Regions from separate parts of the Streptomyces sp. NPDC005374 genome, predicted to be linked through region 4. Evidence: riboswitches for the same ligand, from Rfam matches in the RefSeq annotation. Region 4 holds a riboswitch; each other region holds the start of a gene.
The links. A riboswitch is a leader RNA that binds a small molecule or an ion and turns the genes downstream of it on or off. The one in region 4 is predicted to bind cyclic di-AMP.
Positions count from the first base shown of each region.

Region 1: another riboswitch for cyclic di-AMP. It lies ahead of ACFYRX_RS21705 (peptidoglycan DD-metalloendopeptidase family protein); the one in region 4 lies ahead of ACFYRX_RS03455 (NlpC/P60 family protein).
Region 2: another riboswitch for cyclic di-AMP. It lies ahead of ACFYRX_RS25820 (C40 family peptidase); the one in region 4 lies ahead of ACFYRX_RS03455 (NlpC/P60 family protein).
Region 3: another riboswitch for cyclic di-AMP. It lies ahead of ACFYRX_RS37630 (transglycosylase family protein); the one in region 4 lies ahead of ACFYRX_RS03455 (NlpC/P60 family protein).

Region 1 is NZ_JBIAKA010000008.1:173,315-180,338, reverse strand. It holds gene ACFYRX_RS21715 (GDSL-type esterase/lipase family protein) at 1-838, opposite strand, end outside; gene ACFYRX_RS21710 (Tat pathway signal sequence domain protein) at 835-3,558, opposite strand; gene ACFYRX_RS21705 (peptidoglycan DD-metalloendopeptidase family protein) at 3,760-4,683, opposite strand; cyclic di-AMP (ydaO/yuaA leader) riboswitch at 4,688-4,849, opposite strand; gene ACFYRX_RS21700 (alpha-galactosidase) at 5,153-7,024, opposite strand, start outside.
Region 2 is NZ_JBIAKA010000010.1:144,722-151,745, forward strand. It holds gene bioB (biotin synthase BioB) at 1-137, opposite strand, end outside; gene ACFYRX_RS25795 (8-amino-7-oxononanoate synthase) at 286-1,413, shown strand; gene ACFYRX_RS25800 (DUF397 domain-containing protein) at 1,452-1,673, opposite strand; gene ACFYRX_RS25805 (helix-turn-helix domain-containing protein) at 1,683-2,543, opposite strand; gene ACFYRX_RS25810 (ATP-binding protein) at 2,759-3,217, shown strand; gene ACFYRX_RS25815 (DUF6328 family protein) at 3,288-3,890, opposite strand; gene ACFYRX_RS25820 (C40 family peptidase) at 3,985-4,458, opposite strand; cyclic di-AMP (ydaO/yuaA leader) riboswitch at 4,462-4,673, opposite strand; gene ACFYRX_RS25825 (hypothetical protein) at 5,011-5,316, opposite strand; gene ACFYRX_RS25830 (ATP-dependent Clp protease proteolytic subunit) at 5,324-5,959, opposite strand.
Region 3 is NZ_JBIAKA010000019.1:93,747-100,770, forward strand. It holds gene ACFYRX_RS37620 (cytochrome P450) at 136-1,368, shown strand; gene ACFYRX_RS37625 (transglycosylase family protein) at 1,561-2,556, shown strand; cyclic di-AMP (ydaO/yuaA leader) riboswitch at 2,762-2,929, shown strand; gene ACFYRX_RS37630 (transglycosylase family protein) at 2,933-3,628, shown strand; gene eno (phosphopyruvate hydratase) at 3,931-5,226, shown strand; gene ACFYRX_RS37640 (septum formation initiator family protein) at 5,339-5,815, shown strand; gene ACFYRX_RS37645 (DUF501 domain-containing protein) at 5,858-6,388, shown strand; gene ACFYRX_RS37650 (exopolyphosphatase) at 6,385-7,024, shown strand, end outside.
Region 4 is NZ_JBIAKA010000001.1:728,710-735,733, reverse strand. It holds gene ACFYRX_RS03465 (NlpC/P60 family protein) at 1-871, opposite strand, end outside; gene ACFYRX_RS03460 (hypothetical protein) at 1,333-1,686, shown strand; gene ACFYRX_RS03455 (NlpC/P60 family protein) at 1,691-2,836, opposite strand; cyclic di-AMP (ydaO/yuaA leader) riboswitch at 2,844-3,017, opposite strand; gene pcrA (DNA helicase PcrA) at 3,314-5,824, shown strand; gene ACFYRX_RS03445 (M23 family metallopeptidase) at 5,866-7,024, opposite strand, start outside.

The DNA.
Region 1 (7,024 bases), on a different contig from region 4:
GGGCGAGGATGCGGGCGTGTGGTGCGGCGGCCCGGAGCCGGGTCAGAAGGGCACGGTAGGCGGCCTTGAACTCGGCGGAGCCGAACGCGGCGTCGTTGGTGCCCTGGTTCAGCACGATCGCGTCGGCCCGGCGGTCCGAATCCGCCCTGGAACCGGCGTAGTTCCACCCGTAGGCGTCCGTCGCCGCGGGCACTCCCCCGTTACCGGTCCGGATCACGCCCTGCCGCCCGAACCCGACCTGGGTGAGCGAGGCGTGCAGGGCGTCGGCGACCAGGGTGGGGTAGGCGGCCGTGCCGTCCGCGCAGTCGGAGGTGTTCACGTCGCACAGGGCCATGACGCCTTGGGTGATCGAGTCACCGTAGAACGCCAACTGAGGCTTCTGCGCACGATGTTGGGACAGCAGATGTCCACGGATCCCGGTCAGCACCACGCCGGTCTCCAGTGGCGGCACCCACCGGTTCGCCCGCGAGAAGACATCCTTGACGGAGATCTCGACGGCGTGCGGCCCACGGCCGGCCGCCCTGATCTCCAGGTCGGGCCGGCCGACGGCGTACACCTCCTTGGGGCCGCCGTCGACCGACACGTAGATCTGCGCGGGCACGGTGATCGACGTGACGTCGAAGAGCGCGTGGACGGCCGTGCCGGTGAAGCGGAAGCGCAGCCGGGAGCCGGAGTTGACGGTGACGGCCGCCTCGGCGGTCCGGCCCCAGTGACCCTCGTAGGCGATACGGCCGTCGTCGGGACGCACGACGTTGTCGTCACCGGAGGCGACGGCGGGCGGCACCGCGCCGACGAGCAGCCCCGCCAGGGTCGCCACGGTCAGGAGCGTGCGTCTCATGACGGGATCCGGTCTCCGATCAGGGCCAGGTTCTGGATCGCGGCGAGGGCCCACTGGGCGGAGGAGTTGGTGGAGATCCAGGGGATCTCCTTCGTGGTCCGCAGGACCGCCGGGGTCTTGACTGTGACGGGGTTCCAGTCGTTGGACGGGAAATAGGTGTCGTTGCCGGTGAAGAACTCGTTCCACGCGCGCGTGGCGAGAGCCGGATCGTTCTTGCGCTGAGCCGCGTACGCGGTGATGCGCGAGTGCGCGGCGGGCAGCGCCGACTTCCAGGTGGAGCCGGTGAGTTGCTTCTTCTGGGCGTCGGTGGCGTTGTAGTACTGCGCGTAGTTCAGCCAGGCAGCGCGGAACTCGGGCTCCTCGTCGCCCAGCAGCGACACGATCTCGCTGTTGGTCTCCACGAGCCCGAAGACGGCGTTGAGATGGGAGACGTTGACGGCGGTGTCGGTCGTCACCGCGAACTTGCCGGTGTCGGCGTCGAGGAGACCCGTTCCCGTGAAGAAGCCGTTGGGCTGCGCGGCGATCGTCCGCAGGGAGTTGACGAGTTTCGCCTTCGCCTCTGCCGCGCCCGGGCCGCCCCGCTCCCATTCGGTGAGCCAGGCCGCCGACACCCCGCCCCAGTCGGTGCCGAAGCCCACCGACAGGGCGTGCCGGTCGCCGGGCTCGTATCCGTCGGTGCGGACCTTGCGTTGCGGGTCGACCTCCAGGAACGTCAGCTCCACGTCGACGAGTTCGCTCAGCAGGTCGCCGGTGCGTTCGTCGCCGGTGAGGAAGTAGAAGAAGCGGCGGTTGGCGGCCGTGGAGATGCGGACCTGCTTGGCGCTGTCCGCCCAGTGCTGCACGCCGTGGCGGGTGCCGAGGCCCGCCCACTTGCCCAGGTGGTAGACGTCGACCTCACCGGTGTGCCGGGTCATCGCCTCCGCGAACCGGAACGCCTCGGCGGAGCCGGTGCGCAGGAAGTGGTACCAGAGCCAGAGGTCGGTGCCCAACTCGGAGTTGTCCCAGGCGAATCCGCCGATGTCGTAGCGCCAGACGTGCCGGTCGTTGTCGTAGGTGTGCTGGACGTCGCCGTAGTCGAGGAAGCCGTACCAGCGGCGCTCCTCGCGCTGATCACGGTAGTAGGCGAACAGGTCGTCGAGGTGGTCCTCGATCGCCGCGCGGGCCTTCGAGGAGCGGTCCACGGGCGCCCAGTCGCCGAACACGCCCGCGGAGCGCAGCCGCCCGGGCGCGGCCGCCAGCAGCGGAGGAGCGGCCACCGCCTTCGCCTGAGCCGCCAGAGCCGCGGCGGACGGGGTCTTCTCCACGGCCCAGAAGGTCAGTTCACTGGTCCGGGCGATGCCGTACGGGGTGCCGAAGCCGGGCTCGTAGTCCTCGTAGGTGATTTCCAGACCGCCGTCGGACTGCTCCTCGTAGGTGTCCTGACCGAGGCCGTCGTGGTAGAAGCGCAGGTCGAGGGGCTGGGCCTCGGGCGAGTAGAGCCAGAGGGTGACCTCGGCGGCGTCGGAGGCCGCGCCGCGGACGTCGAGCTGGGTGGGGTGGCGCTGCCAGAAGTCCCGGAGGCCGAAGGAGAGTCCGCCGCTCGCGCCGCCGACGTATCCGAAGCCGCCGGCGCGCTGGCCGGCGGCGGCCGTGATCCAGCCGTACCCGGCCTTCGTCCGCTTGCGCACGAGGTAGCCGTCTGCGGTCGGCTGGGTGAGCGTGTAGTCGCCCCACCGCGGGATGTACGCCAGCCGGCTCGACACCCGGGTGTCCCAGGTGGCGGTGTCCGGCAGCCTCTCGCCCGCGATCTGCGCGGCCCGCACCGCGGCGCCCGGGTCGCGGCGCAGCCCGGTGATGCCCTGGACGGCCTCGCTGAACAGGCCGCCGCCCGAGTCGGCGAACCGCACATGGCGGTCGTACGGCTGGTCGCTCAGCGGCACGGTGAAGCGGACACCGAGCCCGCGCAGGAAGTCCCCCTGGTCGGAGCCGGGCCGCTGCTCGCCGTCCCAGACGAAGGTGTGCACCAGGCGGAAGGATTCCGCACCGGCACAGAACGCGAACCGCAGCACGAAGGGCAGCCAGGCCCGGCCGCCGTCCCGGTGCCGGCCCTCGACCCGGATCACGGCACGGACGGGCCCCTCCTGCTCGACCGCGATCTTCTCGATCCGGCCCGCGAAAGCGTCGAGGTCCGCGCCCTCACGCACGGACTCCTGCCGCAGGGCGACCAGCCGCCCGTCCCGCGCGATCTCGGTCGTACCGCGCCTGATGCTGCGTACGACGGTGTCGGAGCCCTTGGCCTCGAAGACGGCGGTGATCACGCCGGTCGACACCTCGATACGGCCACTTCTCCGGCCGACCTCGACCCGGTGAGCGGGGGCAGCCGGACTGCCCGCGCTCAGTACGTAGCGGTCGGCCTTCGGCGCGTCGGGCGCTATCGCGTGCGCGGTCCACTTCACCGAGCCGTCGGGCCAGTAGCCGGTGACCCAGCTCTGGACCGGCACCTCGTCGCCGCCGGAGGTCGCGAGCCGGAACGGCTGCTCCGGGCGGTGGGTGCCACGGGCCCAGGGCACGCCCCAGGTGGCACCGGCGTGGACGTCGGGGGCCGAACCCTCCAGCCAGTGGAGGTCGGTGGCGTCGCCGTCCGCCGCTGCGGCGGCGTGGGACACGGCCCAGGAGAACTGGGTGAGGGCGGCCGCGGCTGCGGCGCCCTTGAAGACGGTGCGTCGGTCGACGCCGGACACTGTGACCTCCGAAGGCCTTAGAAAGCGCTTGCACGGCTACGGAGTTCACTGTGTCCCCACCCTCCCCCGCCTGTCGACGCTCCAGGCACGTCTGCCACAAGACCGCAATGAAGTGATCATGAAGGCGCAAGGACACCAGCAGGAAACACCGAAGGCCGGACCCGGGGATCGGGGTCCGGCCTTCGGTGGCACAGGGGAGCGTCAGCCGACGGCGACGCCCTTCGAGCGGAGGTAGGAGACCGGGTCCACGTCCGAGCCGTAGTCCGGCGTGGTGCGGATCTCGAAGTGCAGGTGCGGGCCGGTGACGTTACCGGTCGCGCCGGAGAGGCCGATCTGCTGGCCCTCGGTCACGGTCTGGCCGGCCGAGACGGAGAGCTGGGACAGGTGGGCGTACTGCGCGTAGTAGCCGTCGTTCAGCTTGATGACGACCTGGTTGCCGTAGGCGCCGCCCCAGCCCGCGGAGACGACCGTGCCCGCGGCCACGGCCTTCAGCGTGGTGCCGGTCGGGACGACGAAGTCGACGCCGGTGTGGTACCCGCTGGACCACATGCTGCCCGCCACGCGGTAGCCGGTGCCGATGGTGGCACCGCTGACCGGAAGGGCATAGCCGCTGGAGCCGGCGGTGTCGGAGCTCTGGGTGACGGCCGTCGAGTTCGACGACGACTTCGACTCGGTCTGCTCGGCCTTCGAAGAGCCCGAAGCGGAGGCGGAGGACTCGGTCTTCGCCGCGCTCCTCTTGCCGATCGAGAGCTTCAGACCGGGGTGGATGAGCGAGGGGTCGTCGCCGACGACCTGGCGGTTGTCGGCGTAGAGCTTCTTCCAGCCGCCGGTGACATTCTGCTCGTCGGCGATCTTCGAGAGATAGTCACCGGTCCGCACCGAATAGGTGCGCACGGTCGCGGCCTTCTTCTTCGCGGCCGTCTTTTCGGCAGTCTTCTCAGCGACCTTCTGCGTCACCGGAAGCGACTGGACGGCCTTTTCCGACACCGACTGCGAGGTGGCGGCGTGAGCGCCGGTGGCCCCCATGAGCGGGAGGGCGAGCGCGGCACCCCCGGTTCCGGCGACGGCGATCGAGCGGGTGAAGCGCTGGGGCTTCGGACGGCGGTGCTTACCCTTCGCGGGCATGGCGGATTCCTCTCCGGCGCCTGCGAGGTGAGCTGTCGGGTGCGGGCTGGAGATGCCCGGCCGCGCCGAGACGCGGCTTTACCCCAAGCCTGTTCCGGAGACCGGAACAGACGTACTGCCTGTGGGTCCCCCGCTCCTGCCGTGTACGGGTGAGTGTGTGCGGAATCCGTTCGGCGGCAGGATTGGGCGTCCGACCGGATCGGTGGCGAACGTAAGCGAGCAAGACGCAAAGGGACAAGTGAGAGGTTCCCTGTGAATGCGTTCCTGTTGATCGCTTATGAGAATTAACGGTCACCCTGCGTGAATCGGACGCCAGGCGCCCGGCCCAAATCCCCATGAAAACCATGAGAATTACGTGAACATGACGCGCGACACACCGTCACCGATATGACGCTCCTCACGCCACGGATTCACAGACACTCACACCCTGGAAGGAGTTGGAATTAATCCATCAATTCGGACAGAAGCCCTAGATGCGACGGAGCCGGATAACTGTCGCATCGAGATCGCCCCGCAAACGAGTACGAAGTCCGTGGTGCAGCAATACGGCCCCTCGGTGAATTTCGCCCGTTTCGGGGCATTCATACGATGCTGCCGGGTCGAGCCCGCGCAATCGCAATGCGGGAACGGGCTCGCCGTAGTGCTGCGCCTGGAGGCAGGCGAGGACGACGGTCTCGTCCCCCAGGACGTACTGCACCGCACTCAGGCCACCCCGCGGAGGCCGCAGCCGGTAGAGGTCGCCGCGCTGCACCAGGGGCCGGATCTCCTTGTAGAGATCCACCCACTCGCGAGCCTCGGCGAGCTCCTCCTCGGTCCACTCCTCCAGATCCCCGCCGACCCCGAGCACCCCGGCCATCGCGCTCACGAACCGGAACCGAAGGGAGCTCACCCGGCCGTTGAGCTGGGTGTTGGGGCTGTCGGTGACCCAGGCGGCCATCACGCGCGCGGGATGGATCTGGCTGAAGCCGTGCTGGATGACGAGCCGGTCGAGCGGGTCGGTGTTGTCGGAGGTCCACACCTGGTCGGTACGGCTCATCACCCCGAGGTCGATCCGGCCGCCGCCACCCGAGCAGGACTCGAAGGCAACGCCGGGGTGGGCCTCCCGCAACCGGTCCAACAGGGCGTAGAAGCCGCGCACATGGTCGACCCACAGGCGCTGCGGGTACGCGTCGCCGGGCCAGCCCGCGTCGGTGAAGCAGCGGTTGAAGTCCCACTTCACGTAGTCGACCGGGGCCGAGGAGAGCAGCGTGTCGAGCTGCCCCCACAGGTACTCCTGGACGTCCTCACGCGCGAGGTTCAGTACGAGCTGGTTGCGGAACTCCGTCTGCTTCCGTCCCGCCTGGAACTGCACCCAGTCCGGATGGGCGCGGTACAGCTCGCTGTCCGGGTTGACCATCTCCGGCTCGACCCAGATACCGAACTGCATGCCGAGAGCACGCACCTGGTCGCCGAGCGGCTTGAGGCCGGAGGGGAACCGGTCGGGGTTGGGCGCCCAGTCACCGAGCCCCGCCCGGTCACTGGTGCGGGCGCCGAACCAGCCGTCGTCGACCACGAACAGTTCGACGCCGATCGCCGCGGCCCGCCTGGCGAGGGCTTCCTGCTGCTCCTCGGAGATGTCGAAGTTCGTGGCCTCCCAGGAGTTGAACAGCACGGGCCGGTCCTGGTCCGCGTCCGGGATGACGTACGCCCGCTGGTAGGCGTGCCAGGCCCGGCTCGCGCCGCCGAAGCCGCCGTCGCTCCAGAGGCCGGCGAAGACGGGGGTGGTGAAGGACTCCCCGGCCGCCAGGCTCAGCAGCCCCGAGTCGTCGTAGCCGGCGCCGCCGGTGATCTGCACGCGTGCGTCGGGGAGTTGGGCCACCGCGATCCGCCAGGACCCCGACCAGCCGAGGGCGCAGCCGTAGACCTCGCCGCGTTCCTCGGTCGCGTCGGTGTCGAGCGCCACCCATGGCAGGTGCTGGTGCCCGGTGTGGCCGCGGCGGCTGCCGATGACCTTGTCGCCATAGGTGAGGGGGGCCTGGGTGAGCTGGGACTCGGCGGCCCAGCGGCCGTGCAGCTGGGAGAGCCGCCAGCCGTCCTCGCGGTCGGGCAGGGTCCAGGTGGCGGAGTCGGCACGCAGCAGCTCGACCGGCGCCGGGCCCTGGTTGTCCAGGGTCACCCAGCGCTCCAGGACGTCGTGGCGCATCCGGTAGTGCAGGGTCACGGTCAGCCCGGCGTCCCGGAACCGCAGCCGCAGTTCGTCACCCTCGGTGTCGTACGCCTCGAAGCTCCACTCGGTGCCGCGTCGCTCGTCCGTGCGCACGGACAGGGCGGGGCGGGTGAAACGGGGGCCGCCTTCGACCGG
Region 2 (7,024 bases), on a different contig from region 4:
TGACGGCGCACCTTGCCGGCTGCGGCCACCACGTCGAGCAGGTCGTCGTCGGACGTGGCCAGTACGGCCAGCGCTTCCTCGCGGGTCGGCAGCTCGCGCCGAAGCCCCTTGTCCACCAGCGTGTTCAGCAGGTCCATGAGAGCCGATCCTGTCCTAAGGACCCGCTCCGGGCCAAGGTAGGGATCACACAACAGACCCGGATCGACGTGTGGGTATTGCCACACCGTGGGTAGCGAATGCTGCCGCTAGGGTCTGTCCGTTACCTACAAAAGCCCCGGAGGACCCATGGCGTTCGGCTGGATCGACGAGCAGGCCGAGGCACGCCGCCGGGCCGGCCTCGTACGGACCCTGCGGCCCCGTCCGGCCGACTCGCCGCTCCTCGATCTCGCGAGCAACGACTACCTGGGCCTGGCCCGCCACCCCGAGGTCGTGGCGGGGGCCGAGGCGGCCGCGCGGGCCTGGGGCGGCGGTGCGACCGGTTCCCGGCTCGTCACCGGAACCACCGAGCTGCACACCGAACTCGAACGCGAGCTGGCCGGCTTCTGCGGCTTCGAGGCGGCGCTCGTCTTCTCCTCCGGCTACGCGGCCAACCTCGCCGCCGTCACCGCGCTCGCACCGCACGGCTCGCTGATCGTCTCCGACGCGGGCAACCACGCCTCGCTCATCGACGGCTGCCGGCTGGCCCGCGGTACCACCCAGGTGGTCGCGCACGCCGACCCGGAAGCCGTCCGCAAGGCGCTCGGCACCCACGACGGGCCCGCGGTCGCGGTGTCCGACACGGTCTTCTCGGTCGACGGCGACGCGGCGCCCCTGGCCGGCCTCGCGCAGGCATGCCGGACGTACGGCGCGGGCCTGGTCGTCGACGACGCCCATGGCCTGGGTGTGCTCGGCGACGGCGGCCGCGGTGCCCCGCACGCGGCGGGTCTCGCGGGCGCCGACGACGTGGTCGTCACGGTCACGCTGTCCAAGTCGCTCGGCAGCCAGGGCGGTGCCGTGCTCGGCCCCGCACGAGTGATCGAGCACCTCGTCAACGCGGCACGGACGTTCATCTTCGACACCGGCCTGGCCCCCGCGGCGGCGGGAGCCGCCCTCGCGGCCCTGCGGCTGCTCGGCCGTGAGCCCGAGCGGGCCACGCGTGCGCGCGAGGTGGCCACCGAACTGCACGCACGCCTGACCGCCACGGGTCTGGAAGCGGTACGTCCCGACGCCGCGGTGGTCTCGGTGCGCGCGCCCTCCCCGGAGGAGGCCGTGCAGTGGGCGGCCGACTGCCGTGCCGCCGGGCTCCTCGTGGGCTGTTTCCGGCCCCCTTCGGTGCCCGACGGCATTTCACGGCTCAGACTGACCGCCCGCGGAGACCTCTCCGAGGAGCAGATCGAACGCGCTGTACATGTGATCGGCGGAACACGACCATGAGTCGGCGTGACACGGCCGTGCGCCTGGTGGGCTGACGGTCAGAACGCGGCTGTGAAGCCCGCCCAGCTCTCGGGGGAGAAGAGCAGCGCGGGCCCGTCCGGGTCCTTGGAGTCTCGTACGGCGAGCAGCCCGGCCCATGGCCCGGCCGACGGCCTCGCCGTCTCGACGCAGTTGTTCGCTCCGGTGCTGTAGCTGCTGCGCAGCCAGCGCACTTCGGGCAGTTCCGTACTGGCAGATACGTTCCGAGGCAGTGCAGACATGGTGCCTCCTTACGCGCCGTCACCTATCCCGGCGATGTAGTCCAACGAGTCCTCGGGCGAGAGGGCGTGGAACCGAAGGGAGTTGAAGGCCTCGGTGTAGGCCTGGAGGTCTTCTTTCCGCTCGAGGTAGAGGCTACTCGTCAAGTGGTCGAGAACAACCACATCCAGATCAGATGTGCGCGAAAATGAGAAGATTACGAAAGGCCCGGTGATCCCCACATGCGCCCCGGCCGTGAACGGCAGTACCTGTAGCCGCACTTGAGGCAGCCGGGCGGCCTCCAGGAGTCTCTTCAACTGCCGGGCCATCACTTCGGGGCCACCGATCTCCCGGCGCAGGACCGCCTCGTCCAGGACGGCGCTCAGCTCCAGCGGGGGCTCGCCGCGCAGCACGTCCTGCCGTGCCAGCCGCACCTCCACGAGCGTGTCGAGACGTTCGTCGTCGAGGCCGCCCACCGAGGCCCGGGTCACCGCGCGGGCGTACTCGGGCGTCTGGAGCAGCCCGGGCACCACCGAGGTCTCCAGTGTGCGCATCGCGCTCGCCTGGGACTCCAGACTGATGAAGTCCCGGTAGGTCGGCGGCAGGACACCCCGGTACGCGTGCCACCAGTGGTGCCGGCCGCCGCCCTCGTCGGAGCCCGCCAGCACCAGGAGCAGCTCCCGCAGATCCGTGTCCAGCACGCCGTAGGCATCGAGGAGTAACCGCACATCGGCCGGTTTCACACCGCTGGCGCCGGTCTCGATGCGGCTCACCTTCGACTGGTGCCAGCCCACGAGCCGGGCCGCCTCACCGCTGGTGAGCGCCGCACTCGTGCGTAACGCACGCAGTTCGGCGCCCAGTTTCCGGCGGCGCACCGCGGGACCGTGCTGCATGGTGCTACTCCCTTACTCCTTACGAGCCGCCCAAATACGGTCTCGCGTCGCAGAGTTCACCGCTTCGAGCGACAGATATATGCATATCTTGGTGGATCGGCACCCGTCACCGCCTCGGTAATGGCACTCTGACGATGAACCACCAGTCCGGGACCGTACTCGAACCATCCGCACCGTGTCGGACTACGGTTCCGTGGGAAAGGGACGACGTCGCCATGGCAGACCACCTGGAAGCATCCGTCACTCTGCCGAGCGAACCCGCCTCGGTCTCCGCGGCCCGCACCTATGTCCTGAGCGCGCTCGCGGAGTGGGGGCTGCCACCGGCCACGGACATCGCGGAGACCGTCCGGCTCATCGTCTCCGAACTCGCCACCAACGCCGTACAGCACACCTTCGGACAGTCACCCACCTTCACGGTGGACATCGAGCTGGACCGTGACGAACAACTGCGCATCGGGGTCACCGACAGCCATCCCCGCTTCCCCAAGCGCCTCCCGGCCGCGGTCCAGCAGGACAACGGGCGGGGAATGGTGATCATCCGCTGGCTCGCGGCCGAGTACGGCGGCAAGCTGAGAGTCAGGCCCACCCGGGAAGGCGGCAAGACCGTTTCGATCGAACTCCCGTGGTCGGTACCGGCACAGCCGGTCACCGCCGCGGGGCAGCAGGAGCCGTGACCCACTCCGTAGGCCGGGAACGCGGAGACAGGACGCCCCCTTCAGCGGCCGAGCCCGGGCCGTCCCGGGGTCACCGCAGACGCGCCGACGGTTCTCGGGGAGCAACTCCCGGACGAGCCGTGGCGCGCGGCCTGAGCGGCTCGCGGTGCGGCCGCCGAGGCGCCGCGTGGGGTTCCTGCGTGACGTGCTCCTCGGCGCGGCCCGCCCGCCACACCAGTCGGGGGAGCAGCCACCACAGGCCCAGGCACACCAGCAGGGTCGCCGTACCCGCGGCCACTCCGCCGGTCCGGCCGGTCGTCACGTCCACGACGAGCAGGACGGATCCGGTGAACGCGAGCACCAGAACGCCCATGCCGACCGTGGCGAGCCGGGAGGAGACCTGCACGATGCGGGCCTTGGCGCCCCGCTGGAAGAGCGAGCGGTGCAGGGCCGCCGGTGCGGTGAACAGCGCCGCCGCGACGACCGCGAGGAGCAGCGTGGTGACGTAGGTGGCGCGCTGGAAGGAGTCCAGCGAAGGGAAGCGCTGGGTGAAGGCCAGGGTCAGCAGGAAGGCGAAGAGGATCTGCACCCCGGTCTGGGTGACGCGCAGTTCCTGGAGCAGCTCGCCGAAGTTGCGGTCGGCGCGCTCCAGCGGGGTCTCGTTGCGGGCGGTGCACGGGCGGTGGTCGGCCATGACGGTACGGGTAACCATCCGGGCCCGTGTCACGCGTCCCGGGAGACCCGAGGGGGTGACGTCCGGTCAGGGCGCCGTCACCCCCTCGGGGGTGCTACTTGACCCGGCCGTACCAGACGCTCTTCGTCCAGATCTTCTGCAGTCGCACCACGTCCCCGGTCTTGGGGGCGTGCCAGATCTTCCCCTTCCCGGCGTAGAGACCGACGTGGTAGACGTTCGAACCCGAGTGGAAGAACACGAGGTCACCGGCCTTGCGGCTGCCCGCGGAGATGTGCCGGGTCTTGTTGTACTGCTGGGCCGCCGTGCGCGGGAGCTTCTTGCCCGCCTTCTTGAACGAGTACAGCGTGAGCCCTGAGCAGTCGAAGCGGGACGGCCCCGTGGCGCCGTACCTGTACGGCGAGCCCTTCTTGGAGGCCGCGACCTTGAGTGCCTTCGTCGCCGGCGTGGCGGCCGCGGCGTCGGCGGCGACGCCCGGGATCACGACAGAGCCGCCCACAGCGGCAAGTGTCAGTGCCGAAGCCGTACCGGCTCGGACCATCAGCGACGGAACACGATTGAGCGCAGACATGCGCAACCCTTCGTCAGCCGCCTGTGAAGGATGACCTGTCGGATTCGGGCTGACAAAGTTGCCCGGCCGCTGACGCGGCTTCACCCCAAGGGCTGCTCGGCCCGGTCATGGCGTGACCGTCCCGGCGACCCGTCGTGCCTGGGTCCTCCACTCCTGCCGATGCACCTCTGTCGACCGGTCATCCGGGCGGCGGCAGGACTCGGCGTCCGCCCGGATCGCCCCGCCACTGCGGCGGGGGCTTGTCGTCAGACAGGGATCTTGACGCAAAGAAGTCCGAAAAACCCAACGGAACCGGGGATTTGTGTCGTTACTCACCACTCACTCGTTCGGGTGGACACCCGAACGACGGAAGGGGTGTCGAGGGCTCCGCGGGCCCCCGGACCAGCACAGAGAGTCCTCATTGTGCTCACACACCACGCGTGTTGCGCGGCCTTGACGGTCGTGAAAGAGGAGCCGCCTCTCGTCCAACAGGGGGTACGTCTTCTGGTCCGTTTCAACCGTGCTCCGGACGCTCCGTCAGACCGGCGGGGCGCCCGGGGCGCTGCGGATGCGTCAGTTGTCGGGGTCGGGCGGCACGACGACCCGGGCCGAGCGCCGCTCGCCGTCCAGGACCCGCAGGGCCCGCGCCAGCGTCGCGGCGTGCATCTCGCGCTCGCCCCGGCGGTGCATCAGCGCGAGCGCGTCACGCAGCTCTGCCGCCCTGCTCACCAGCGCCTGCGCCGCCCGCAGTCCGCCGTAGGTGTCCTCGTGCCGGGCGGGGTTGATCCGGCCCAGCAGATCGACCACGTCGAGATAACGGTCGATCAGCTCGCCCTCGGCGCGCGTGAGCGCGGGCAGCGGTGGAAGATCCGGCAGCATCCGCGGCTCACCTCGCGCCCGGCGTGGTGCGGGATGTCTTGCGGCTCGGGACGATCGCGTCCGCGAGGCCGTAGTCCAGCGCGCCCCGCGCGTCCAGGATCTTGTCCCGCTCGATGTCCGCGCTCACCTGCTCGGCGCTGCGCCCGGTGTGCCGGACCAGCATCTCCTCCAGGCGGGCCCGCGCACGGAGCAGTTCGTCGGCCTGGATCGCCAGATCGCTTGCCTGCCCCTGCACCGGTTCGTTCAGCGCCGGCTGGTGGATCACGACCCGCGCGCCCGGCAGCACGGAGCGCTTGCCCGGGGTGCCCGCCGCCAGCAGCACCGCCGCGGAGGAGCCGGCCTGCCCGAGGCACGTCGTCTCCACGTCACAACTGACGAACTGCATCGTGTCGTAGATCGCCGACATCGCGCTGAACGAGCCGCCGGGGGAGTTGATGTACAGCGAGATGTCCCGGTCCGGGTCCTGGTACTCGAGGTACATGAACTGCGCCATCAGATCGTTCGCCGAGGTGTCGTCGATCCGCGTCCCGAGGAAGACGATCCGCTCCTCCAGCAGCTTCGAGTACGGATCCATCGTCCTGTGCCCGGAGCTCGTGCGCTCGTGGAACTCGGGCAGGACGTAACGGGCGGTCGGTCGGGTCATGGAGTACCCCTCACTCATGGCTGAGCCGTCTGTAGAAAATGTACAGGACGTACGTGACGTTATGATGGGGGCGGATTCTAGTGATCAAGTTAAATGCCCAGGGCAGAGGCGCTTTTTTGCTCCTTCGGGGGATCGGGTCTCACATTCCTGTCACTGTTTACCGGGGGGTGCCGTCGCCCTCACCTCCGGGACCTCCCCGGCCGGCCCAGATCTGCGAGACTGTCGCGGCTCGCCGCGGTATGAGCGTCCGTCAACGGGCGCGGGCGGCTCGGCTCTTCACTGTGCTCGTCCCGCCACGACGGCATCGTCGAGCCCGGCGGCGGACACAGCCAGGGCCTCGACCAGCTCTCCTTCAGCACACCGCGCGGCTTCCTCCCGCAGACCATCCACCCCCATGCCGGTGACGGCGCCGGACTACCAGCGGATTCTTCGTCTGCTGGTGGTACACCGTCTGTGTGTTCTGGCCAGCGCCGGTGCGGGATGCGGAGCTTGGGCGGCGGACGCCGGCCCGTCTATGGTCCGTCTCTTGGTTCACGGCGAGGGTGGAGACGTGTCAGCTCGTGCCGTGCCCGACATGGCCGCCGCCTCATCCGCTGACTTGACCCGTGATTCGCGACATCCCGCGGTGCCTGGCATTGGAGTGCGTCTCGGATTGAACCCGGCGTATAGCCCTGCTCGTCTGCCACTCTTGGTTTTCGCAGGTCAGAGGCCGTGTTTACTCGCTGAACAAACCGTCCGGGTCGAATCCGGGGCGAAGCCGAGCTGTGGGTTTCGTCGTTTCTGTCTGCCGTCCGTGTTGCATATTCGGGCATTCCGGGCGGCAAGGGCGGTCCCGTGCCGCTCAGCGGCAGACATCTCGGACTCTGAAGCACTCTGGAGTACATGTACGAGCTGTCCCCTTGCTGACGCCGCGGTTGGGATGCGACGCGCGGATGGCTGCCCGGCAGTGCGGCGTGTCGAGACGGCCCTCGACCGCAGCGGAACGATCAACACCAGGCACTCCGCCCCCGGGGTCCGATCGCAGGTGTGCCGCACCCGTCCGTGATCGTGCGGGTGGGCTCGGGC
Region 3 (7,024 bases), on a different contig from region 4:
ACTGACACGCCCGGGGTTGCCGCCTCCGGGGGTGCCGCCGCTGGTGCTCCTGCCTCCGGGGGTGCCGAACCTGGGGATCCCACCCCCGGAACCCCCGCCCCCGCGCACCCCGCCCCCGGGACCCCCACCCCCGAACTGTTCTCCTGGGAGTTCGCCACCAACCCCTATCCCTCCTATGCCTGGCTCCGCGAGCGCGCCCCCGTTCACCGGACCCGGCTTCCCAGCGGGGTGGAGGCCTGGTTGGTGACCCGGTACGCCGATGCCAAGCAGGCCCTCGCCGACCCGCGGCTCAGCAAGAACCCGGCGCACCACGACGAGCCCGAGCACGCCAAGGGCAAGACCGGTATCCCGGGGGAGCGCAAGGCGGAGCTGATGACGCATCTGCTGAACATCGACCCGCCGGACCACACCCGCCTGCGACGGCTCGTCAGCAAGGCGTTCACGCCGAGGCGGGTCGCCGAGTTCGAGTCGCGGGTGCAGGAGTTGACCGACCGTCTCATCGACGGGTTCGCGGAGAAGGGGTCCGCCGACCTGATCCACGAGTTCGCCTTCCCGCTGCCCATCTACGCGATCTGCGACCTGCTCGGCGTCCCCCGTGAGGACCAGGACGACTTCCGGGACTGGGCGGGCATGATGATCCGCCACGGTGGAGGCCCACGGGGTGGGGTCGCGCGGTCCGTGAAGAAGATGCGGGGCTATCTCGCCGAACTCATCCACCGGAAGCGGGAAGCCCTCTCCGCCGAACCGACACCCGGCGAGGACCTCATCTCAGGGCTCATCCGCGCCTCCGACCACGGTGAGCACCTGAGTGAGAACGAGGCCGCGGCCATGGCCTTCATCCTCTTGTTCGCAGGTTTCGAGACCACGGTGAATCTCATCGGCAACGGGGTCTACGCCCTTCTCACCCACCCCGAACAGCGAAACCGGCTCCAGGCGTCCCTGGCCGATCAGGAGAGAGGACTTCTGGAGACCGGCGTGGAGGAGCTTCTCCGGTACGACGGCCCGGTCGAGGTGGCCACCTGGCGGTTCGCCACCCAGGCGCTGCGGATCGGCGGGCAGGACATCGCGGCCGGTGACCCCGTGCTCGTCGTGCTCGCCGCGGCGGACCGGGATCCTGAACGGTTCGCCGACCCCGATGTCCTCGATCTCTCCCGCCGTGACAATCAGCACCTCGGTTACGGCCACGGCATTCACTACTGCCTCGGTGCCCCGCTCGCCCGGCTGGAAGGACAGACCGCGCTCGCCACGCTCCTCACTCGCCTCCCCGACCTGCAACTCGCGGTGGATTCGGCCGATTTGCGCTGGCGTGGCGGGCTCATCATGCGTGGACTGCGCACTTTGCCCGTGGAGTTCACGCCCGTGCGGTAATCGACCAAGACGTCCGGCCTGACCCGGTGAAGAGCCGCTTAAACATGACACGCCCTCAAGTCTGTGATCTTCACGTGATCTACGCGGCATTAACTTGTGACAAGTGATCGAACCCCTATACGTTCACGGACCAGCGCGGTGCCCCTCGTGGAGCGCCGCGCGCGTTTCTGCTGTCTCGGGAAAGGTCCCCTCATGCTCTCCGGGAACGGTCGTCACCGTCGCCCCCGTCAGGCTCCGGCACTCCTCGTGGCGGCCGGCGTGACGGGATCCGCCATCGCGATCCCACTGCTCGGGGCGACCGGAGCCAGCGCCGCGACCGGCACCACCTGGGACCATGTCGCGGAGTGCGAGAGCGGCGGTTCCTGGAGTGCGAACGACGGCAACGGCTACTACGGCGGTCTGCAGATGTCCCAGCAGAACTGGGAGAAGTACGGCGGCCTCGCGTACGCCGAGACCGCGGACCAGGCCAGCCGCAACCAGCAGATAGCCGTGGCCGAGAAGCTCCTCGATGATCAGGGCATCGCCGCGTGGCCGACCTGCGGTCTGCTCGCCGGGCTCAGCAAGGACTCGAGCTCGGCCGACGTCGACACGGGTGTGGGCAGCGGGACACCCTCGGCCTCCGCGCCGGACTCGTCGCAATCGTCCGGTTCATCCGGTTCCTCGGACTCCTCCAACTCGTCGGGACCCGTGGATTCTTCCGGTCTGCTCGACGCGCTGGACGGGTCGACCGCGACGCCCTCGCCGTCGACCACTCCGTCCAGCGGTGACGACGATTCGAACAAGTCGGACAAGTCCGGCTCTTCTGGATCCGAGGGGTCCGAGGGCTCCGCCAAGGGGGACACGCAGTCTTCCGACAGCTCACCCGTGGTGAGCCCGGAAGAGGATGAAGCGGACAAGTCGTGGCAGCAGGGCGCCTCTTCGGCCCTCGTCGACGTCGGCGCCCTCGGCTCCGGCAAGCACCGCGGCGGCAGTGACGCCGAAGTCGCCACGAAGAGCGCGACCGCCGCCGGCGGCCGCCACGCGGCCCCCACCTACATCGTCCAGGAAGGCGACTCCCTCGCCTCCATCGCCGACTCCCTTGGCCTCGACGGCGGATGGCGCGCCCTCTACGCCGAGAACAAGGACCGCATCGGGTCCGACCCGAGCAACATCGTCGCCGGTCAGACGCTCGACACCGGGGCTGAATAGGACTGAAAAGTCCAGAAAAACAGCGGGAGTTCACGTCACACTTCGCACCTAATGTCCACTTTGGTGAAAGTGTGGGATGAGTCTCAGAAGCCCTGATCGTCTTTGAAATTCCGCCGAGCGCGTGTCTACGGTCGTGACCGCTCGGCAACCCGAGCCCCGTCTGTCGCAACGCCGAATCCTGCCAGCGGCCGAACGGGAACAGTCGTCGCGTCAAGCGCCGTAGGCAGGAGCGGGGGACCCAAGGTAAGTGCCGGACCCAGCAGTTCACGCTGGACCGGCTTGGGGTTAAGTCGCGCACCGGGAGGTGCGCGGCCGGGCAACTCAACCGGCCCGAACCCGACAGCTCACCTCGCAGGCGTCGGTGAGGGGATCCACCATGCTGTTTTCCGGACAGGGCAAGCACCGTCGTCCTTCCAAGGCCACCCGCGTCGCCGCCCTCGCCGGCGTCACCGGTGTCGCCATCGCCGCCCCGCTGATGGCGGCCGGCAGCGCCTCCGCCGCCACCGCCTCCGAGTGGGACACCGTCGCCCAGTGCGAGTCCGGCGGCAACTGGTCCATCAACACCGGCAACGGCTACTACGGCGGCCTGCAGTTCTCGGCCTCCACCTGGGCCGCGTACGGCGGCACGGCGTACGCCTCCACCGCCAACCAGGCCAGCAAGTCCCAGCAGATCGCCGTCGCCGAGAAGGTCCTGGCCTCGCAGGGCAAGGGTGCCTGGCCGAGCTGTGGTGTGGGCCTGTCCGGCGCCTCCTACAGCGGCGGCAGCAGCTCGTCCTCCTCCGGCAACTCCTCCTCCGGCTCCTCGAACACGAGCAGCCGTTCGACCGAGGAGCAGAGCGCCTCGCGTTCGACCGAGCGTCCGGCCGCCAAGAAGAAGACCGTCACCACCCCGACCGGCAAGAAGGTCAAGAAGGGTGACGGCGAGTACAAGGTCGTCAAGGGTGACACCCTCAGCTCGATCGCCGAGAAGCACAAGGTCAAGGGCGGCTGGCAGAAGGTGTTCAAGCTGAACAAGGACATCGTCACCGACGCCGACTTCATCTACCCGGGTCAGCAGCTGCACCTCAAGTAACAAGGGGTGCTCGTAGCTGAACCACAGCGCCCTCACATCCGTGTGCTTCAGAATGAAGGCCTCGTGAGGGTCCCCCCGTCCCCACGGGCTCCCCGCTCCGGTGCGTGTTCCCCCGTACGCACCGGGGCGGGGCTTTTTTCTGCCCAGTTTCCGGGACTGTCTTTGTTCAGTTCAGAAACAATTTACTCTCGGTTCTGTCCAGGGGGCGGTCCACGCGGTGGCTGATCCCCCGGAGCCGGTTAGGCTCGGTCTCGCAGAACCCACCGCGGTCCCGGCGGACCGTGTCACATCCCAAGAAGGAGATGCTCGTGCCGTCCATCGACGTCGTCGTAGCCCGGGAAATCCTGGACTCCCGAGGCAACCCCACGGTCGAGGTCGAGGTCGGCCTCGACGACGGCAGCACGGGTCGTGCCGCCGTTCCCTCCGGTGCCTCCACGGGTGCCTTCGAGGCCATCGAGCTGCGTGACGGTGACCCCAACCGCTACCTCGGCAAGGGTGTCGAGAAGGCCGTCCTCGCGGTCATCGAGCAGATCGGCCCGGAGCTCGTCGGCTACGACGCCACCGAGCAGCGCCTGATCGACCAGGCGATGTTCGACCTGGACGCCACCGACAACAAGGGTTCGCTCGGCGCCAACGCCATCCTCGGCGTCTCCCTCGCCGTCGCCCACGCCGCCTCCGAGGCCAGCGACCTCCCGCTCTTCCGCTACCTGGGCGGCCCGAACGCGCACCTGCTGCCCGTTCCGATGATGAACATCCTGAACGGCGGCTCGCACGCCGACTCCAACGTGGACATCCAGGAGTTCATGATCGCCCCGATCGGCGCGGAGTCCTTCTCCGAGGCGCTGCGCTGGGGTGCCGAGGTCTACCACACCCTCAAGAAGGTGCTGAAGACCAAGGGCCTGTCCACCGGCCTCGGCGACGAGGGCGGCTTCGCCCCGAACCTGGAGTCCAACCGCGCCGCCCTGGACCTCATCATCGAGGCCATCAAGCAGGCCGGTTACATCCCCGGTGAGCAGATCGGGCTCGCGCTCGACGTCGCCGCGTCCGAGTTCTACAAGGACGGCAAGTACGAGTTCGAGGGCAAGTCCCGCTCGGCCGCCGAGATGACCGAGTACTACGAGGAGCTCGTCTCCGCGTACCCGCTCGTCTCCATCGAGGACCCGCTGTACGAGGACGACTGGGCCGGCTGGAAGGTCATCACCGACAAGCTGGGCGACAAGGTCCAGATCGTCGGCGACGACCTCTTCGTCACCAACCCGGAGCGCCTGGCCCGCGGTATCGAGGAGGGCTCCGCCAACGCCCTGCTCGTCAAGGTGAACCAGATCGGCTCGCTGACCGAGACCCTGGATGCCGTCGAGATGGCCCAGCGCAACGGCTTCAAGTGCATGATGTCCCACCGCTCCGGCGAGACCGAGGACGTCACCATCGCCGACCTCGCCGTCGCGGTGAACTGCGGCCAGATCAAGACCGGCGCCCCGGCCCGCTCGGACCGCGTCGCCAAGTACAACCAGCTCCTGCGCATCGAGGAGATCCTCGACGACGCCGCGGTCTACGCCGGCCGCAGCGCGTTCCCGCGGTTTCGCTCCGCGAACCAGTAAGCACAGCAAGGGCTGATCCGCGGCCCTGTAGCAGCGTCGTACGTACGTCCCCGTACCCGGTCCCGTACCGTGTGCGGGGACGTACGCACGTAGAAGGGGAGGCGGAGAGCCGATGCCAGTGAAGGACCGGGACCGTTTCTCCACCACGACCAGGATCAGACTGCTCGGCGAACAGACGGCGGCCCGTGTCTACCGTTCACAGACCAAACGGCAGGCCCGCCGCTCCCGGCTGACCGGCCGGGCCGCGCTGCTCGCCCTGGTGGTGTGCACGCTGGTGGTGGCGCTGGCGTACCCGATAAGGCAGTACGTGTCCCAGCGCGCCGAGATCTCCGACCTCCAGCGGGACAAGGCACAGGCCGCCGCGCGGGTCGAGAAGCTGCGCGACCTCAAGGCACGCTGGCAGGACGACACGTACGCGGAGCAGCAGATCCGGCAGCGGCTGCACTACGTGATGCCGGGGGAGACGGGCTTCGTCGTCGTCGACCCGGACGCGGCCAGGCAGTCCCGCACCGACCTCGGCGCGGCCGACCGCCCCTGGTACGCGAACGTCTGGGACGGCGTCGACAAGTCCGACGCCTCCGACCGGTGAACCGACAGACCCACAGACCCACGGACCCGTAGAAAGACAGGCATGGAAACGCCCCCGCCCTCCACCCCCCGCACCGAGCCGACCGACGCGGATGTCGAGGCCTTCGAGCAGCAGCTCGGACGGCCGCCGCGCGGACTGCGGGCGATCGCGCACCGCTGCCCCTGCGGACAGCCGGACGTGGTGGAGACGGCCCCGCGCCTCCCCGACGGCACGCCCTTCCCGACGACGTACTACCTGACGTGCCCGCGCGCCGCCTCGGCGATCGGGACGCTCGAGGCGAACGGCGTCATGAAGGAGATGACGGAGCGGCTGCAGACGGACCCGGAGCTCGCCGCCGCGTACCGGGCCGCGCACGAGGACTACATCGCGCGCCGTGACGCCATCGAGGTCCTGGAGGGCTTCCCGAGCGCGGGCGGCATGCCGGACCGGGTGAAGTGCCTGCACGTCCTGGTGGGGCACTCGCTGGCCGCCGGCCCGGGGGTCAACCCGCTGGGCGACGAGGCGATCGCGATGCTGCCGGAGTGGTGGGCGAAGGGGCCGTGCGTGGCGTCGGTCGAGGAGGAGGCCCGATGACCCGTGTCGCCGCCGTCGACTGCGGTACGAACTCCATCCGGCTCCTCGTCGCCGACGCCGACCCGGACACGGGTGAACTCGTCGACCTGGACCGGCGGATGACCATCGTGCGGCTCGGGCAGGGCGTCGACCGGACCGGACGGCTGGCCCCCGAGGCGCTGGAGCGGACCTTCGCCGCGTGCCGGGAGTACGCGGCCGTCATCAAGGAACTCGGCGCCGAGCGGCTGCGGTTCGTCGCCACCTCCGCCTCCCGGGACGCCGAGAACCGGGACGAGTTCGTCCGCGGGGTCATCGACATCCTCGGGGTCGAGCCCGAGGTGATCTCCGGCGACCAGGAGGCGGAGTTCTCCTTCACCGGGGCGACCAAGGAGCTCACCGGCAGCGACCACCTCGCCAAGCCCTACCTGGTCGTGGACATCGGCGGCGGGTCGACGGAGTTCGTCGTGGGCGACGACACCGTGATCGCGGCCCGGTCCGTCGACATTGGCTGCGTACGGATGACCGAGCGCCATCTGATCGACGAGAACGGCGAGGTCAGCGACCCGCCGACCGCTGAGCAGGTCGAGGCGATCCGGCAGGACATCGTCGAGGCCCTCGACCTGGTGACTCAGGTGGTTCCGCTGACCGCGGCCCGCA
Region 4 (7,024 bases):
TCTGGGCGTATGTCGTGCGGGGCAGGGAGATGCCCGCGGAGCGGTACGCGGCCTGGACGAGGCCCGAGCAGTCGAAGGCGTCGGGGCCGATGGCACCCCAGACGTAGGGGCTGCCGAGTTTGGAGTAGGCGTAGGAGACGGCTGCCGCGGCACGGGAGTTGGGGGCCTTCGCGGTGGCCGCGCCGGGTGTCGTCAGGTGTTCGCGCGCGCCGGTCGTGGCCCGTGAGGCACGGGAACCGGTCTCCCCGGACTCCGCCCGAGTCCCGGCCGGCAGCTGGGACAGCAGTCGGCGCGCCGCGTCCAGCTTTCCGGTGATCGTCTTCTTGTGGCGCTTCAGTTCCGCCTGGCGTGACTTCAGTGAGGTCAGTTCGATGTGCGCGGCCCCGCGCAACTGCTCGATCTCCCGCAGTTGCCGCCGGACGTTCGCCACGGAGGTCGCCTGGCGGGCACCGGCCCGTTCGGCGAACTCGGCGCCGTCCAGGTAGTGGTCGGGGTCGTCGGAGAAGGCGAGCTGCATCGCGGGGTCCAGTGCACCGCCGCGGTACTGGGCCGCGGCGATCGAACCCAGCGCGTCCCGCGCCTCGTTGAGCCGCTCGGTCCTGCGTGCCGCCTCGTCCCGCAGGGTGTCGAGGCGGGTCTCGGCGGCCGCCACCTTCTCCTTGGCGCCGTTGTACTTCTCGGTGGCGGCCTCCGCCTCCTGGTACAGCCGGTCCACCTTCGCCTTCACCTGTGTCGGCGAGAGCTGTGGCTCGGCGTGTCCGGTCCCGTCGAAAGCCGTCGCGGTCGCCGCCCCCGCGAGGGCGATCGTCGCTGCCGCACGGACCGTATGGCCGCCGGCCGAGCGTTGGCGGGGCTTGCGGTGCACTGCCACGTGGACTGCACGTCCTTTCGTCGACCGCCCGCCCCGGGCCCATCGGACGTACGACGCCAGGGGGTGCGGCCGTACGACCGCCCCGGGGCGGTTTGCGCGTCCGGCGGCGGCCTGCACAGGGGGAGCGGGCCGCCGCCGGACCTTCTCGGCGGTGGTGGCCGACTGCCGCCCCTGGCCCGGGCGGCGGTGGGGAGCCGGTCACCTGGTGGAGGACGCTAAACCTGAATGTGTCCGGGAGGTAACGCATTGTGCGGAAGTGCTGCCAGGGGATCGCGGGGTGACCGAAGGTGACCATGATCGCGGGGTGGCGCCGTCGACTTCGCGCGGTGCGCTGACCGAAGTCACGATTTCCGGGCACGCGGGGGTGACGGGATGCTATGGGCCGCATATATGCAAGATCGGGTCATGTGGGGTGGGGCGGTGTCTGGTCCGGCTCGCACCCCTGCATAAGCTCCGGGCTCATGGACGTACTCATCCATCTCTTCGTCGGCCTGCACATCATCGGGATCGCCTCGCTGCTCGGCGGCTTCCTCACCCAGATGAAGGCGATGGGCCAGGGCGCCGCCCGGTTCGTCCCCGCGATGCTGCACGGCGCCGCGACGATGCTGGTCACCGGGGTGATCCTGGTCGGCCTCAACCAGGCCGACGACCAGCACGTCAACAACATCAAGATCGGCGTGAAGCTGGCCCTTCTGATCGTGATCCTCGGCCTCGTGTATGTGAAGCGGGACGACGAGAAGGTCGACAAGAGCCTGTTCGGCCTGGTCGGGGCGCTGACCACGGCGAACATCTTCATCGCGGTGCTGTGGACCTGAGAGCTCAGGCCGGCCGCACCACGCTGTGGATCGCCGACTCGCCGTCGTAGTAGATCGACTCCTCGCGGACGTACGCGCCCGGCTTCGGTGCGTGGATCATCATGCCGTTGCCGATGTAGAGGCCGACGTGGCTGATGTCGTCGTAGAAGAAGACCAGGTCGCCGGGCTTGGCGTCGGCCAGGGAGACCGTGGTGCCGGCGTCGACCTGGTCGTAGGTGACGCGGGGGAGGGAGACGCCGGCGGCCTTCCAGGCGGCCTGGGTGAGGCCCGAGCAGTCGTAGGAGCCGGGGCCGGTGGCGCCCCAGACGTAGGGCTTGCCGACCTGCGCGCGGGCGAAGGCGAGGGCCTTGGCGGCCTTGGTGGCGTACGAGGCGTCGTTCGCCGTCGACGCGCTCGGTGAGCTCTCCTGCGGGGCGGTGGTCTCCTGCGCGGCCTTCTCCGCGGCGGCCTGCTGCCGCGCCAGCTCCGCGGCCTTGCGGGCCGCGGCCTCCTGCTTCTCCTTCTCGATCGCCGCGAGGCGTGCCTTCTCCTGGGCGGTCAGCTCCGACAGCAGCTCGCGCGCGACGGCGAGCTTCTTCTGGACCGTCGCCTTCGCGGTCCTCAGGTCGCTCTGCGTCTCGTTGAGTGTCTGGAGGCTCTGAGAGGCCTCCTGGCGCTTCTTCATCGTCGCCGACTGCTCGGAGACGTAGTCGTCGACCGCCCCCTTCTGGCGGTTCGTCAGGCGGCCCATCAGCTGTGTCTGGTCGAAGTAGTCCTGCGGGGTGTCGGCGAGCAGGAAGGTCGCCGTGTCGGGCGCTGCGGCGCCGGTGCGGTACTGGGCGGCGGCGAAGGAGCCGAGCTGCTCCCGCGCCTCGTTGAGCTTCTGGGTGCGCCGGGCGACGTCGTCGAGGAGCGTGTCGACCTGCTTGCGCTGCTTGGCCGTCTTCTCCTTGGCCGAGTTGTAGCCGTCGGTCGCCGACTCGGCCTGGCGGTAGAGGTCGTCGACCTTCTTCTCGACCTCTTCGAGACTCGGCTTGTCATCGGCGGCCGGCGCGGCGTTCGCCGACTGGGACAGCAGGGCCACGGAGGTGAGGGCGGCCGTCGCGAGGGCCGGGGTCCGTATGCCTGCTACGCGCGTACCAGCGGGACGCGACTTGCGGTGCGACGCCAAGGGAGGCGACTCCTTCCAGTGCTCCGCCTACCGGGTTAGCTGTCGGGTTCGGGCGAAGAGGTGCTTCGGAAGGTTTGCCCTACGGCGCTCCCGTGCGTGGGAGTCGGCCGATTCACCCCAGGTTCGGTGGGTCCCCGGCTCCGGGCGCGCGGCGGCGCTGCGGACTCGGCGGAGGCCGTGCGGCCCGGCGACGTTCGCCGGTGGGGGTCGTACGGCCTGCTCGGCACGGTAGCCAACTGGTGTGGCCCTTGTGAAGGTTGATGTTCGATATGCCCGATACGTTTTTGTGACCTTCGGCTCGGGTACTGCCCGGCGGGTTGATGTGGGCGATCTGGAGAGAATCGCACTTTTGTCTTGGATCAGGGTATTTGGCCCACTTCCCGGATTCGGAATCCGAGCGGTGCCAGGCCCTGGATTCCGTGGATGTTCCCGGGGCGGGGGCGGGCTGTCAGTGGCGCACCCTAGACTCGGAGAGCGATGAGCAGCCTCTTTGACGACAGCTTCCTGGCGGACCTCCAGACCCCTCGCGGGCACGGGGAGGAGCCTCCGCCGCCGCCCGAGGACGAGCACGGACCGGAGACCGTTCCGGACGACCTGTTCGGCGGGAAGTTCGACGCGCCGCCGGACCGGGACGCGTACTACCGCGACGGCGCCCCCCGCCCGGTGGTGGACCCGGCCGCGCTCCTGGACGGGCTGAACGAGAACCAGCGCGCGGCCGTCGTGCACTCCGGCACCCCGCTGCTCATCGTGGCCGGCGCGGGCTCCGGCAAGACCCGGGTGCTCACCCACCGCATCGCCCACCTCCTGGGCGAGCGGAATGTCCACCCGGGCCAGATCCTCGCGATCACCTTCACCAACAAGGCCGCGGGCGAGATGAAGGAGCGCGTCGAGCAGCTCGTCGGCCCGCGCGCGAACGCGATGTGGGTGATGACCTTCCACAGCGCGTGCGTGCGGATCCTGCGGCGCGAGAGCAAGAGGCTCGGCTTCACGTCGTCGTTCTCGATCTACGACGCCGCCGACTCCAAGCGCCTCATGGCCCTCGTCTGCCGTGACCTGGACCTCGACCCCAAGCGCTTCCCGCCGAAGTCCTTCAGCGCCAAGATCAGCAACCTCAAGAACGAGCTGATCGACGAGGAGGACTTCGCCGCCCAGGCCTCCGACGGTTTCGAGAAGACCCTCGCCCAGGCCTACGCCATGTACCAGTCCCGCCTCCGCGAGGCCAACGCCCTCGACTTCGACGACCTGATCATGACGACGGTCAACCTCCTGCGCGCCTTCCCGGACGTCGCCGAGCACTACCGCCGCCGCTTCCGGCACGTCCTCGTCGACGAGTACCAGGACACCAACCACGCCCAGTACGCGCTGGTCAGGGAGCTGGTCGGGACCTCCGAGCACCCCGTGGACGTACCGCCCGCCGAGCACGACCTGCCGCCCGCCGAACTGTGCGTCGTGGGCGACGCCGACCAGTCGATCTACGCCTTCCGCGGCGCGACCATCCGCAACATCCTCCAGTTCGAGGAGGACTACCCCGAGGCGACGACGATCCTCCTGGAGCAGAACTACCGCTCCACCCAGACGATCCTCACCGCCGCCAACGCGGTCATCGAGCGCAACGAGTCCCGCCGCCCCAAGAACCTGTGGACCAACGCGGGCGCGGGCGCGCGCATCACCGGCTATGTCGCCGACACCGAGCACGACGAGGCGCAGTTCGTCGCGGAGGAGATAGACCGTCTCACCGACGCGGGCGACGCGAAGGCGGGCGATGTCGCCGTCTTCTACCGCACCAACGCCCAGTCCCGTGTCTTCGAGGAGATCTTCATCCGTGTCGGCCTGCCCTACAAGGTCGTCGGCGGTGTCCGCTTCTACGAGCGCAAGGAGGTCCGGGACGTCCTGGCCTACCTGCGCGTCCTCGCCAACCCCGAGGACTCCGTGCCGCTGCGCCGGATCCTCAACGTCCCCAAGCGGGGCATCGGCGACCGCGCCGAGGCGATGATCGACGCCCTGTCCCAGCGCGAGAAGATCAGCTTCCCGCAGGCGCTCAGGCGCGTCGACGAGGCGTACGGCATGGCCGCGCGGTCGACGAACGCCGTCAAGCGGTTCAACGTCCTCATGGAGGAGCTCCGTACGATCGTCGAGTCCGGCGCGAGCCCGGCGACCGTCCTGGAGGCGGTCCTCGAACGCACCGGCTACCTGGCCGAGTTGCAGGCCTCGACCGACCCGCAGGACGAGACCCGGATCGAGAACCTCCAGGAACTCGCCGCCGTGGCCCTGGAGTTCGAGCAGGAAGCAGGACAGGCCGGGGAGTCCGAGGAAGGGGACGCGCCGGCCCCGGTCGGGCTGGCGGCGTTCCTCGAGCGGGTCGCCCTGGTCGCCGACTCCGACCAGATCCCCGACGAGGACGACGACGGCTCCGGCGTCATCACCCTGATGACCCTGCACACCGCCAAGGGCCTGGAGTTCCCGGTCGTCTTCCTCACCGGCATGGAGGACGGCGTCTTCCCGCACATGCGCGCCCTCGGCCAGGCCAAGGAGCTGGAGGAGGAGCGGCGCCTGGCGTACGTCGGCATCACGCGTGCGCGTGAACGGCTGTATCTGACCCGCTCCGCCCTGCGCAGCGCGTGGGGGCAGCCGTCGTACAACCCGCCCTCCCGTTTCCTGGAGGAGATCCCGGCGCAGCACGTGGACTGGAAGCGCACCGGGGCGACCGCTCCGGTGTCCTCAGGACCGGCGTCCGGGGTGGCCGCCTCACTGTCCTCGTCCCGCTCCCGCTCCTCGGCGTCGGGTGCGTCCGGCTTCGCGACGCGCAGGGGTTCGGAGAAGCCGGTGGTCTCCCTGGCCGTCGGCGACCGTGTCACCCACGACCAGTTCGGGCTGGGCACGGTGGTCGGGGTCAAGGGCACGGGGGCGAACGCCGAGGCGACGGTCGACTTCGGGGAGGCCAAGCCGAAGCGGCTGCTGCTGCGGTACGCGCCGGTGGAGAAGCTGTAGTCGGTGCCCGGAGAGGGCGGCCGGGCCCGAGGCCTTACGCCCTACGTCGGGTCCAGGTCGTGGCTGCGCAGCCACGGCAGCGGGTCGATCGCGGACCCGCCGGCCGGCCGTACCTCGAAGTGCAGGTGCGGGCCGGTGGAGTTGCCGGAGTTGCCGCTGTATGCGATCGGGTCGCCGGCCTGGACCGTCGTACCGGAGGAGACGCGGTAGCTGGAGAGGTGGCAGTACCACGTCTCCGTGCCGTCCTTGGCGGTCACGATCATCATGTTGCCGTAGGCGCTGTTCCACTCCGTGCGGACGGTGCCGTCGGTCGCGGCCATCACCGTCGTGCCGTAGGAGACGGGGAAGTCGATGCCGGTGTGGACGGACATCCAGTTGACGCCGGCCTGGCCGAAGTAGGCGCTCAGTCCGTGCTGGGCGACCGGAAGCGCGAACTTCGGGCGCAGCCGCTCCTTGCGGGCCGCCTCCTCCGCAGCCTTCTTCTTCTCGGCCACCTGCTGGGCCTTGAGGTCGATGCGCTCCTGCGTACGGCTGGCCCGGTCGGCGAAGTCGTCGGCGCCGGCCGAAAGGCTCTTGAGCTGGCTGTCCAGCTTGTTGTTCGCGGCGACCGGCGCGACGGCGGTCGTGTCCGCCAGGGTCGTCGACGTGTCCTTGTCGTCACCGGTGAAGGTGCCGACCGAGGCGGCGGCGATCCCCGCGACACCCATGACACACGCCGAGGGAACGGCGATCGTCATCAGCGCGGAACGCTTGGCGGGCATACGGCGACGGGAGCGGCCGGCGTTGCGTGCGGCGACGCGTGATCCCGGGGCGGGGGCCGGAGCGGAGGCCGGGGTGACCTCTTCCTCGTCGTCGAGGAGTGCGGCATCGGTGTCGTGGACGGCGGGCATCTCGCCGGTGGCGGTGAGAGCGGCGGTCGACTCGTGGTCGTGCGAGGCGTGTTCGTCGTAGGCGTCGCCGTAAGGATTCGCCTCGGCGTGCGCGTGGCTCTCGTCGTGTCCGGCCTGCTCGACGGTGCCCGTCGCCTGCGGGTCGGCCGCCGTGCCGTCGGAGTTCCACTGCGTGGCGTCGTACGCCCCGGTGTCGAAGGCCTGCGTGCCCCATTCCCAGTGCTGGGTCTGGTCGGCCGGGCCCGCGGAGGGGTCGGGGTGCTGCCAGGCGCGCGCGTCCCAGTGACCGCTGGCGTCGGGGCCGTTGGCC